DNA from 3 places in the Streptomyces sp. NPDC102467 genome. Region 1 is predicted to be linked to each of the others. Evidence: riboswitches for the same ligand, from Rfam matches in the RefSeq annotation. Region 1 holds a riboswitch; each other region holds the start of a gene.
The links. A riboswitch is a leader RNA that binds a small molecule or an ion and turns the genes downstream of it on or off. The one in region 1 is predicted to bind cyclic di-AMP.

Region 1 (3,167 bases):
GCGGGACACGCCTTCGCCGCCTTCGTCTACCTGCTGTTCACGCTGGGCGGGGGCAAGTAGCCGAGGGCGGGGTCAGACGAGGAGGCGCTCGCGCAGCCGGTCGCGGTCGGCCGCGGTGAGCCCCAGGCCTTCTTCGAAGTAGCGGTCCGTGTCGCCCCAGGTCTGCTCGATGGTCTCGAAGGCCGCGTGCAGGTAGGCGGCGCGGGCGTCGAAGAGCGGGCTGAGCAGCTCCATGACCTCGGGGGAGTAGGCGTCGCTTGCCGCGCTGCTGCGGCGCACCTTGTAGCGGCGGTGCTTCGCGTTCGACTCCAGGTAGTCCGCCTCGATGGCGTCGCGCTCCACGCCGACGGCGAGCAGCGTCACCGCGATCGACAGGCCCGCGCGGTCCTTGCCGGCCGCGCAGTGCATCAGTGCGGGCACGCTGTCCTCGGCGAGCGCGTGCAGCACGCGACTGTGCTCGGCGGTGCGCTGCGAGACGATCGAGCGGTACGACGTGATCATGCGGTTGGCCGCGCGGCCCTCGGAGAGCAGGGTGCGCAGCTGCTCTATGTCACCGTCGCGGACCATCTGCCAGAACTCGGCGCCGTCCGCGGGGTCGGTCAGCGGCAGGTTCAGATTGCGCACCCCGGGCAGCGCGACGTCGGCGCCCTCGAGGCGCTGGTCCGCGGCGTTGCGGAAGTCGAAGACGGTGTGCAGGCCGAGCCCGGCGAGGAACGCGGCGTCCTCGGCGGTGGCATGGGCCAGATGGCCGCTGCGGTAGAGCACGCCGGGGCGCACGCGCCGGCCGTCCACGGCCGGAAGACCGCCCACGTCGCGGAAGTTGCGCACTCCGGACAGCTCGGGCTCGGTGGACGGGGCGTGCTGTGTCACGGGGGCTCCTCCCGGTCAGGGCTCCGGCGTCACTCGCCGGCGGGCGCGCTCCTGACGATACGACACGCATTCCCGGGCGAACCCTCTGTCCGTTTTGACACTACTCATTACAAACTGTCGGCAAATAAAGGTGCATTGCCTACCTGTGCGTGAGCAGGCTCATAGCCGTAACGGTCCGTGGTGGCCGCCCGAAATTCTTGTCCTGGGAATTCCTGAAGGTAAGGCGCTGGTAAAGCACGGACATCGACGCAGGGTGACACAGGAAACGCCCAGACGATCAAGAAAGCGGCCTCGTGGGCGAATTCGCCGCTTGTCACCGCCTTTCCCGTCGTCTTACGGTCACCACTCACTCCGGACGGAACGCCTAGTCCTGCCGCCGCCCGGATTCCGAACAACGACCCGTGACGGCAGGAACGGGGGACCCACAGGCAGTACGCCGCCGAGGGAATTCCCCATGCGGCTAGGGGTGAAGTCGTATCCGGGCACCGGATACGGCCGGGCAGCTCCAGTCCGAACCCGACAGCTCACCTCGTAGGCGACGGAGAGGAAACGCGTCATGCCCGCCAAGGGAAAGCACCGCCGCCCCAAGTCCCAGCGCGTCACCCGCGCCGCCGCCGTCGCCTCGGCCGGTGGCGCCGCGCTCGCCCTGCCGCTCATCGGTGCCACCGGCGCCCACGCGGCGACCGACTCCGCCGCCACCGACGCGAAGACGTACACCGTCAAGGCCGGTGACACGCTCTCGAAGATCGCCGAGGCGCAGCACGTCGACGGCGGCTGGAAGAAGCTCTACGACGGCAACAAGGACGTCGTCGGCGCCGACGCCGGCGTCATCAAGCCGGGCATGAAGCTCGCCCTGGACGGCGCGGCCGCTACGACCACGGCGTCCACCGCGTCCACGGCGGACTACGTGAAGCCCGTCGACGGCTCCATCGGCACGCCGTACCACTCCAACGGTTCCATGTGGTCGAGCGGCTACCACACCGGCACCGACTTCGTCGTGCCCACCGGCACGGCCATCAAGGCGGTCGGCGCCGGCACCGTCGTCTCCGCGGGCATGGACGGCGCCTACGGCAACGAGGTCGTCATCCAGCACGCCGACGGGCGCTACTCCCAGTACGCCCACATGTCCTCGCTCGGCGTCTCCGCCGGGCAGACCGTGACCGCGGGCCAGCAGATCGGCCTCTCCGGCGCCACCGGCAACGTGACGGGACCGCACCTGCACTTCGAGATCCGTACGTCCCCGAGCTACGGCTCGGACGTCGACCCGCTGGCGTACCTGCGCGAGCACGGCGTCTCGATCTGACCCGCGCACGATCCGATCGGCTCCCTGGGTTATTCCCCGGGAGCCGAGTGCGTTTTCTCACCGCTCGTCAACCCCTGGTTACGGTCGCGTAGGCCACACCCGAGGGTGAAAGATGTGTGGTCGTGGCAAACGAATCGAGATCACTCAGAGGCGGCACGATTCGGTCCTACGCGGCGGTGGGGGACAGCTTCACCGAAGGCGTCGGGGACCCCGGGCCCGACGGGAGCTTCGTGGGGTGGGCCGACCGGCTCGCCGTCCTCCTGGACGACCGCGTGGCCGAGGACACTTTCCAGTACGCGAACCTCGCCGTACGCGGCAAGCTCATCGACCAGATCGTCGAGGACCAGGTCCCGCGGGCCGTCGAGCTCGCCCCCGACCTGGTGACGCTGGTCGCCGGCGGCAACGACATCATCCGGCCCGGCACCGACCCGGACGACGTGGCCGAGCGCTTCGAGAGGGCCGTGGCACGCCTTGCCGAAGCCGCCGGCACCGTCATGGTCGCCACCGGTTTCGACACCCGTGACGTGGCCGTCCTCAAACACATGCGCGGCAAGATCGCCACGTACAACATGCACATACGCGCGATCGCCGACCGCTACGACTGCCCGGTGCTCGACCTGTGGTCCCTCAAGTCCATCCAGGACCGCCGGGCCTGGGACGGGGACCGGCTCCACCTGTCCGCCGAGGGGCACACCCGGGTCGCCCTGCGCGCGGGACAGGCGCTCGGCGTCGATGTGCCCGCCGACCCGGAACAGGTCTGGCCGATGCTTCCGTCGCGCGGCACGTTCGAGGTGCGGCGCGACGACATCCACTGGGCGCGCGAGTTCCTGGTGCCGTGGATCGGGCGGCGGCTGCGCGGGGAGTCCTCCGGGGACCGTGTGGTGGCGAAGGGATTCGTGGATCCGCACACCATCAAGATGCATCTGGAGTCCGCGTCCTGATCTCCTCCCGGGGGTGGCTCCCGGGGTGGGTCCTGGGGGTGGTGAGAGGTCCG
Region 2 (3,167 bases), on a different contig from region 1:
ATCATGCGCGGACTGCGCACGCTGCCGGTGGAGTTCACACCCCAGCAGAACTGACGACCAGTCAACTCTGTGACTTTGACGTGATCTGCGCTGCATCGACTTGTGACAAGCGTTCGAGTCCCGCTACGTTCACCAGTCATCGCGACACATGCACAACAAGCACCACCACATCACCCGTCGCGTGCTGCTGCATCAGTCTCGCGAAAGGCAACCGCATGCTCTCCGGGAACGGTCGACACCGTCGCCCCCGTCAGGCCCCTGCTCTCGTCGTCGCCGCCGGCGTCACCGGCAGCGTCATCGCGATACCGCTCCTCGCGGCAACCAGCGCGAGCGCCGCCTCCACCACCACCTGGGACAAGCTCGCCGAGTGCGAGTCCGGTGGCCAGTGGAGCCTGAACGCGGGCACCGGCTACTTCGGCGGACTGCAGTTCTCCCAGGAGATGTGGGAGCAGTACGGCGGCCTCGACTACGCGCCGAGCGCCGACGAGGCCAGCCGCTCCCAGCAGATCGCCGTCGCCGAGCAGGCGCTCAAGGCCAAGGGGCCCAGCGCCTGGCCGAGCTGCTCGCTCGTGGCGGGTCTCACCCAGGGCGACGAGTCGGCCGATGTCGACCCGGGCGCGACCGTCTCCCCGCAGGCGTCCGACCCGGCCGATCCCTCCGTCGGGGTCGGGCTCGGGGTGTCGGACGAGCCGTCAGCCGAGGCCTCGGGGGATACCTCCGGTAACACGGCGAGCGGCGATCCGAGTGGCGACTCCAGCGACGAGCCGAGCGGCGACGCAAGTGGCAAGGCAAGTGGAAAGGCGGGCGACAAGGCGGGCGACAGCGCGTCGGATGACGCGTCGGATGACGCCGCAGGCAAAGACGGTGGCGGGTCGGACAAGTCCGGCCGGGCCGACGACCCCACGTCCTCCGCGACGCCGTCCCCTTCCGGCTCCGCTTCCGGTGACTCCGCCTCCGACGAGTCCGGGGCCGACTCCGCCGGCCGCCACCGCGGCGACCCCGCCGCGGACGACACCTCCGACTCCCGTACGGGCGACGGACGGCACGCCTCGCGCGAGGAGGACCGCACCGAGGAGGCGTACACGGTGCGCTCCGGCGACAGTCTCTGGGACATCGCCGACGCTCAGGACGTGCGCGGCGGGTGGGATGCGCTCTACGACCTGAACAAGAAGACGGTCGGCTCCGACCCCGACCTCATCCTTCCTGGTCAGAGTCTGGATCTTGGCCTCGAAACGGTCGAAAAGTAGCGGGAGTTCAGAGACGGTTGGGGCGCGTATGTCCACTTTTGCGAGAGTGAGACATGAGTCTCAAAGACCCTGATCGTCTTTGAAATAGGGCGGATCGACTGCTTACGGTCGTCACCGCTCGCCACAGCGGGCCCCGTTGGACGTCACGCCGAATCCTGCCGACGCCCGTACGGGAACAGTCGACGCGTCAGCGCCGTAGGCAGGAGCGGGGGACCCAAGGTAAGTGCCGGGAAACCGGCTTGGGGTTAAGCCGCGCACAAGGATGCGCGGCCGGACACTCACTGGTCCGAACCCGACAGCTCACCTCGTAGGCGTCGGTGAGGGGATCTCTCCATGCTGCTTTCCAGCAAGGGCAAGCACCGCCGCCCGTCCAAGGCTGTCCGTGTCGCCACGCTCGCCGGCGTCGCCGGTGCCGCTGTCGCCGTCCCGCTGATGGGCGCCACCTCGGCCTCCGCCGCCTCCACCTCCGAGTGGGACGCGGTCGCGCAGTGCGAGTCCGGTGGCAACTGGTCCATCAACACGGGCAACGGTTACACCGGTGGCCTTCAGTTCTCGTCCTCGACCTGGGCCGCGTACGGCGGCACCTCCTACGCGTCCTCCGCGGACCAGGCGTCCAAGGCGCAGCAGATATCGGTCGCCGAGAAGGTTCTCGCCGCGCAGGGCAAGGGTGCCTGGCCGAGCTGTGGCGTGGGCCTGTCCGGCGCCGACACGAGCAACTCCGCCCCGGCCGGATCCTCGTCGGACTCCTCGCAGCAGCAGTCCCAGCCGCAGCAGCAGGAGCGCTCCGACTCCTCCACGACGACCCGCTCCGAGCAGCGCCAGCAGCCGCAGCAGCAGGAGTCGAAGAAGGACACCGTCACCACCCCGACCGGCAAGAAGGTCGAGAAGGGCGACGGCGAGTACAAGGTGAAGACCGGCGACACGCTCAGCAAGATCGCCGACGCGCACGGCACCGACTGGCAGAAGGTGTTCAAGCTCAACAAGGACATCGTCAGCAACGCCGACCTGATCTACCCGGGCCAGCAGCTGCACCTGAAGTAAGCCCGTCCTTCTTATAGGGGCCCTGTTGTTACGGCCTGCCTATAGGAGCGCATGGGGGCTTACAGGGGAGGCGTCGGTTCGGCTCGGCATCGGCGGATGCCGGGTCAGGCCGCCGCTTCACCCCGAGGGCCGCTCGTTTCAGCGACCTCCGTCCCGGCATCCGGGACGGAGGTCGCTGTCTTTGTTCCGTTAAGGAACATTTCGCTGTCGGCGTTGTCCACAAGGCGGGCGGTCGGCTGGCCGATGCCTCGGAGCCGGTTACGCTCATGGGTGCGGGCCACCCTGCCCGCACTGTTGTGTCACATCCCAGAAGGAGATGCTCGTGCCGTCCATCGACGTCGTCGTAGCCCGGGAAATCCTGGACTCCCGAGGCAACCCCACGGTCGAGGTCGAGGTCGGCCTCGACGACGGCAGCACGGGTCGTGCTGCTGTTCCGTCCGGCGCCTCCACCGGTGCCTTCGAGGCCATCGAACTCCGTGACGGTGACCCCAACCGTTACCAGGGCAAGGGCGTCGAGAAGGCCGTCCTCGCCGTCATCGAGCAGATCGGCCCGGAGCTCGTCGGCTACGACGCCACCGAGCAGCGCCTGATCGACCAGGCGATGTTCGACCTGGACGCCACCGACAACAAGGGCTCGCTCGGCGCCAACGCGATCCTGGGCGTCTCCCTCGCCGTGGCGCACGCCGCGTCCGAGGCCAGCGACCTGCCGCTGTTCCGCTACCTCGGTGGCCCGAACGCGCACCTGCTGCCCGTCCCGATGATGAACATCCTGAACGGTGGGTCGCACGCCGACTCCAACGTCGACATCCAGGAATTCATGATCGCCCCGATCGGCGCGGAGTCCTTCTCCGAGGCGCTGCGCTGGGGCACCGAGGTCTA
Region 3 (3,167 bases), on a different contig from region 1:
GTCCTCGTGTACGAGCCGACGGCCCCCGCTGACCCCGATGACGAGGGCGCCGAGAGCGCCGAGAGCGACGAGGAGGCGGGCCGGTGACCGAACAGCTCGCGACCATGGACTTCCATTCCCAGCCCCAGGCGGGTGTGGCCAAGCCGTGGGCGTTCCCCGCTCCGCAGCGCGGCGAGCTCGCCAACGGCCTGACCGTGCTGCGCTGCCACCGTCCCGGCCAGCAGGTCGTCGCCGTCGAGATCAACCTGGACGCGCCGCTGGACGCCGAGCCCGCGGGCCTCGACGGCGTGGCCACGATCATGGCGCGTGCCTTCAACGAAGGCACCGACAAGCACTCCGCGGAGGAGTTCGCGGCCGAACTGGAGCGGTGCGGCGCCACGTTGGACGCGCACGCCGACCACCCCGGTGTCCGGGTCTCCTTGGAGGTGCCCGTCTCGCGCCTCCCGAAGGGCCTGGCCCTGCTGGCCGACGCCCTGCGGGCGCCCGCCTTCGCGGACAGTGAGATCGAGCGCCTGGTCCGTAATCGGCTGGACGAGATCCCGCACGAGAGCGCCAACCCGGCCCGCCGCGCCGCCAAGGAGCTCTCCAGGCAGCTCTTCCCGGCCGACGCGCGTATGTCGCGCCCGCGCCAGGGCAGCGAGGAGACCGTCACCGCCATCGACGCGGCGGCCGTGCGCGCCTTCTACGAGAAGCACGTACGCCCCGCCACCGCGACGGTCGTCGTGGTGGGCGACCTGACGGACACCGACCTCGACACACTTCTCGCGGACACACTCGGTGCCTGGACGGGCGACACGACGGAGCCTCGCCCCCTCCCGCCGGTCACCGCCGACGACACCGGCCGGGTCGTCATCGTGGACCGCCCGGGAGCGGTGCAGACACAGCTGCTCATCGGCCGGATCGGACCTGACAAGCACGACCGTGTGTGGGCCGCGCAGATCCTCGGCACGTACTGCCTCGGCGGCACGCTGACCTCGCGCCTGGACCGTGTCCTGCGCGAGGAGAAGGGCTACACCTACGGTGTGCGGTCCTTCGCCCAGGTGCTGCGCTCCGCGCCCGACGGGACGGGCGCGGCGATGCTCGCCATCAGCGGCTCCGTCGACACCCCGAACACCGGGCCCGCGCTCGACGACCTCTGGAAGGTCCTGCGCACGCTGGCGGCCGAGGGCCTCACGGATGCCGAACGGGACACCGCGGTGCAGAACTTGGTGGGTGTGGCCCCGCTCAAGTTCGAGACCGCCGCGGCCGTCGCGGGCACCCTCGCCGACCAGGTCGAGCAGCAGCTGCCCGACGACTTCCAGGCCCGGCTGTACCGCCAACTCGCCGAGACGGGCACCGTGGAGGCCACTGCGGCCGTCGTGAGCGCCTTCCCGGCGGACCGTCTGGTGACGATCCTGGTGGGCGACGCCGCGCAGATCGAGGAGCCGGTCAAGGCCCTCGGCATCGGCGAGGTGAGCGTGGTCACGGGCTGACCGCACCCCCGTACGTCGCACGAAGCCCCGGTGGCCGCAACGGCCGCCGGGGCTTCCTGTCGTCGCGCGGGTTCGTCCGCGATCAACCATGGATCACTTATGCCCGAATTGGGGCGGAGGTTGCCTGTCTGCCCTGTGGCGTGCACTACAAAACCTGGAATCCGTTTGTTACTTAAAAGATGTTCCGCTTAGCGTCGGTCCGGCTGTTCGCCAGACACGCGTCGCGCCCGCGACACCGGACAGTCATCGCCGAGTCCCCCACGGCGCGAGCCAGGGGAGCCGGGGACCCATCGCAGTCCCTGGGGTGAATCGGACGCTCTTCCCGTACGGGGAGGGGGCCCGTAGGAGACCTTCCTGCTCCGAACCCGTCAGCTAACCCGGTAGGCGAGAGGGAAGGAAAGGATCAGCCACTACATGGCGTTCACCCGTGCCACCGGGAAGCACCGTCGTCCGAGCCGTCTCACGCGTACCACCGCGCAGGTCGCCGGTGTCGCAGCGCTCACCGCGACCGGTGTCGTCGGAGGCCTCGCCGCCCCCGCGCTCGCCGCCGACGACGCGGCCCCCGACCAGAACGGCCTCACGCAGGCCATCGCCATCGGCGACTCCCTGGCCGCGCAGATCGACGCGCAGGCCTCCGCGCAGAAGAAGGCCGCCGACGAGGCGGCCGCCAAGGCGAAGGCCGAAGCCGAGGCCAAGAAGAAGGCCGAGGAGGCCAAGCGCGAGGCCGAGGCGAAGGCCAAAAAGGAGCGCGAGGCCAAGGAGCGCGCCGCCCGTGAGGCCGAGCGCAAGCGCCTCAACACCTTCGTGGCTCCGGTCTCCGGCTCCTACGTCTCCACCGCCTACAAGGCGAGCAGTGGCCTGTGGTCCTCCGGCAGTCACACCGGCATCGACTTCCACGCGGCGAGCGGCACTTCGGTGCACGCCGTCGGCTCCGGCACCGTCGTCGAGGCCGGCTGGGGCGGCGCGTACGGCAACAACATCGTGATCAAGATGAACGACGGCACGTACACCCAGTACGGTCACCTGTCGTCCATCGGCGTCTCCGTCGGCCAGGCCGTCACTCCCGGCCAGCAGATCGGCCTCTCCGGTGCCACCGGCAACGCCACAGGCCCCCACCTTCACTTCGAGGCCCGTACGACCGCCGAGTACGGATCGGACATGGACCCCGTCGCGTACCTGCGCTCGCACGGCGTGAACGTCTGACGTCTTCGCGACACCACGCGAAAGCCCCGGCTCATCGAGCCGGGGCTTTCGCGTACACAGGACGTTCCTGGCCAAAAAATATCCCTGGATTCCGACCTCCCGTCGGAAATTCACGGACGGTGGAATAGAGTCACCGGGAAAGCGCGCCCAATGGATCCCCATCGCGCTTGCACAAGCGTCGATCGATCGCGTTTCCGCGGGGATCAAGACGGAGGTCGGGTCATGCGCATTCCCGCGCACTCGGTATGCACAGCGATCCGCGACGACATCGTCACGGGCGTCTACGAGCGCGGCGGCAGGCTCACCGAGGAACTGCTCGCGCGGCGTTACGGAGTATCGCGTGTGCCGGTCCGCGAGGCGCTGCGCACTCTGGAGGCCGAGGGCTTCGTCGTCACCCGGCGACACGCGGGCGCGTGCGTGGCCGAGCCCACCGCGCAGGAGGCCGCCGACCTCCTGGAGATCCGCATGATGCTCGAACCGCTGGGCGCCGCG

Region 2: another riboswitch for cyclic di-AMP. It lies ahead of ACIREE_RS28695 (transglycosylase family protein); the one in region 1 lies ahead of ACIREE_RS34345 (peptidoglycan DD-metalloendopeptidase family protein).
Region 3: another riboswitch for cyclic di-AMP. It lies ahead of ACIREE_RS20890 (M23 family metallopeptidase); the one in region 1 lies ahead of ACIREE_RS34345 (peptidoglycan DD-metalloendopeptidase family protein).

Annotation. Positions count from the first base shown of each region.
Region 1 covers NZ_JBIWKA010000019.1:126,641-129,807, forward strand. The annotation lists gene ACIREE_RS34335 (DUF6126 family protein) at 1-60, shown strand, start outside; gene ACIREE_RS34340 (tyrosine-protein phosphatase) at 73-870, opposite strand; cyclic di-AMP (ydaO/yuaA leader) riboswitch at 1,256-1,421, shown strand; gene ACIREE_RS34345 (peptidoglycan DD-metalloendopeptidase family protein) at 1,427-2,173, shown strand; gene ACIREE_RS34350 (SGNH/GDSL hydrolase family protein) at 2,290-3,114, shown strand.
Region 2 covers NZ_JBIWKA010000014.1:181,692-184,858, forward strand. The annotation lists gene ACIREE_RS28685 (cytochrome P450) at 1-54, shown strand, start outside; gene ACIREE_RS28690 (transglycosylase family protein) at 216-1,247, shown strand; cyclic di-AMP (ydaO/yuaA leader) riboswitch at 1,429-1,576, shown strand; gene ACIREE_RS28695 (transglycosylase family protein) at 1,581-2,288, shown strand; gene eno (phosphopyruvate hydratase) at 2,605-3,167, shown strand, end outside.
Region 3 covers NZ_JBIWKA010000009.1:298,386-301,552, reverse strand. The annotation lists gene ACIREE_RS20900 (M16 family metallopeptidase) at 1-87, shown strand, start outside; gene ACIREE_RS20895 (M16 family metallopeptidase) at 105-1,472, shown strand; cyclic di-AMP (ydaO/yuaA leader) riboswitch at 1,710-1,874, shown strand; gene ACIREE_RS20890 (M23 family metallopeptidase) at 1,887-2,675, shown strand; gene ACIREE_RS20885 (GntR family transcriptional regulator) at 2,898-3,167, shown strand, end outside.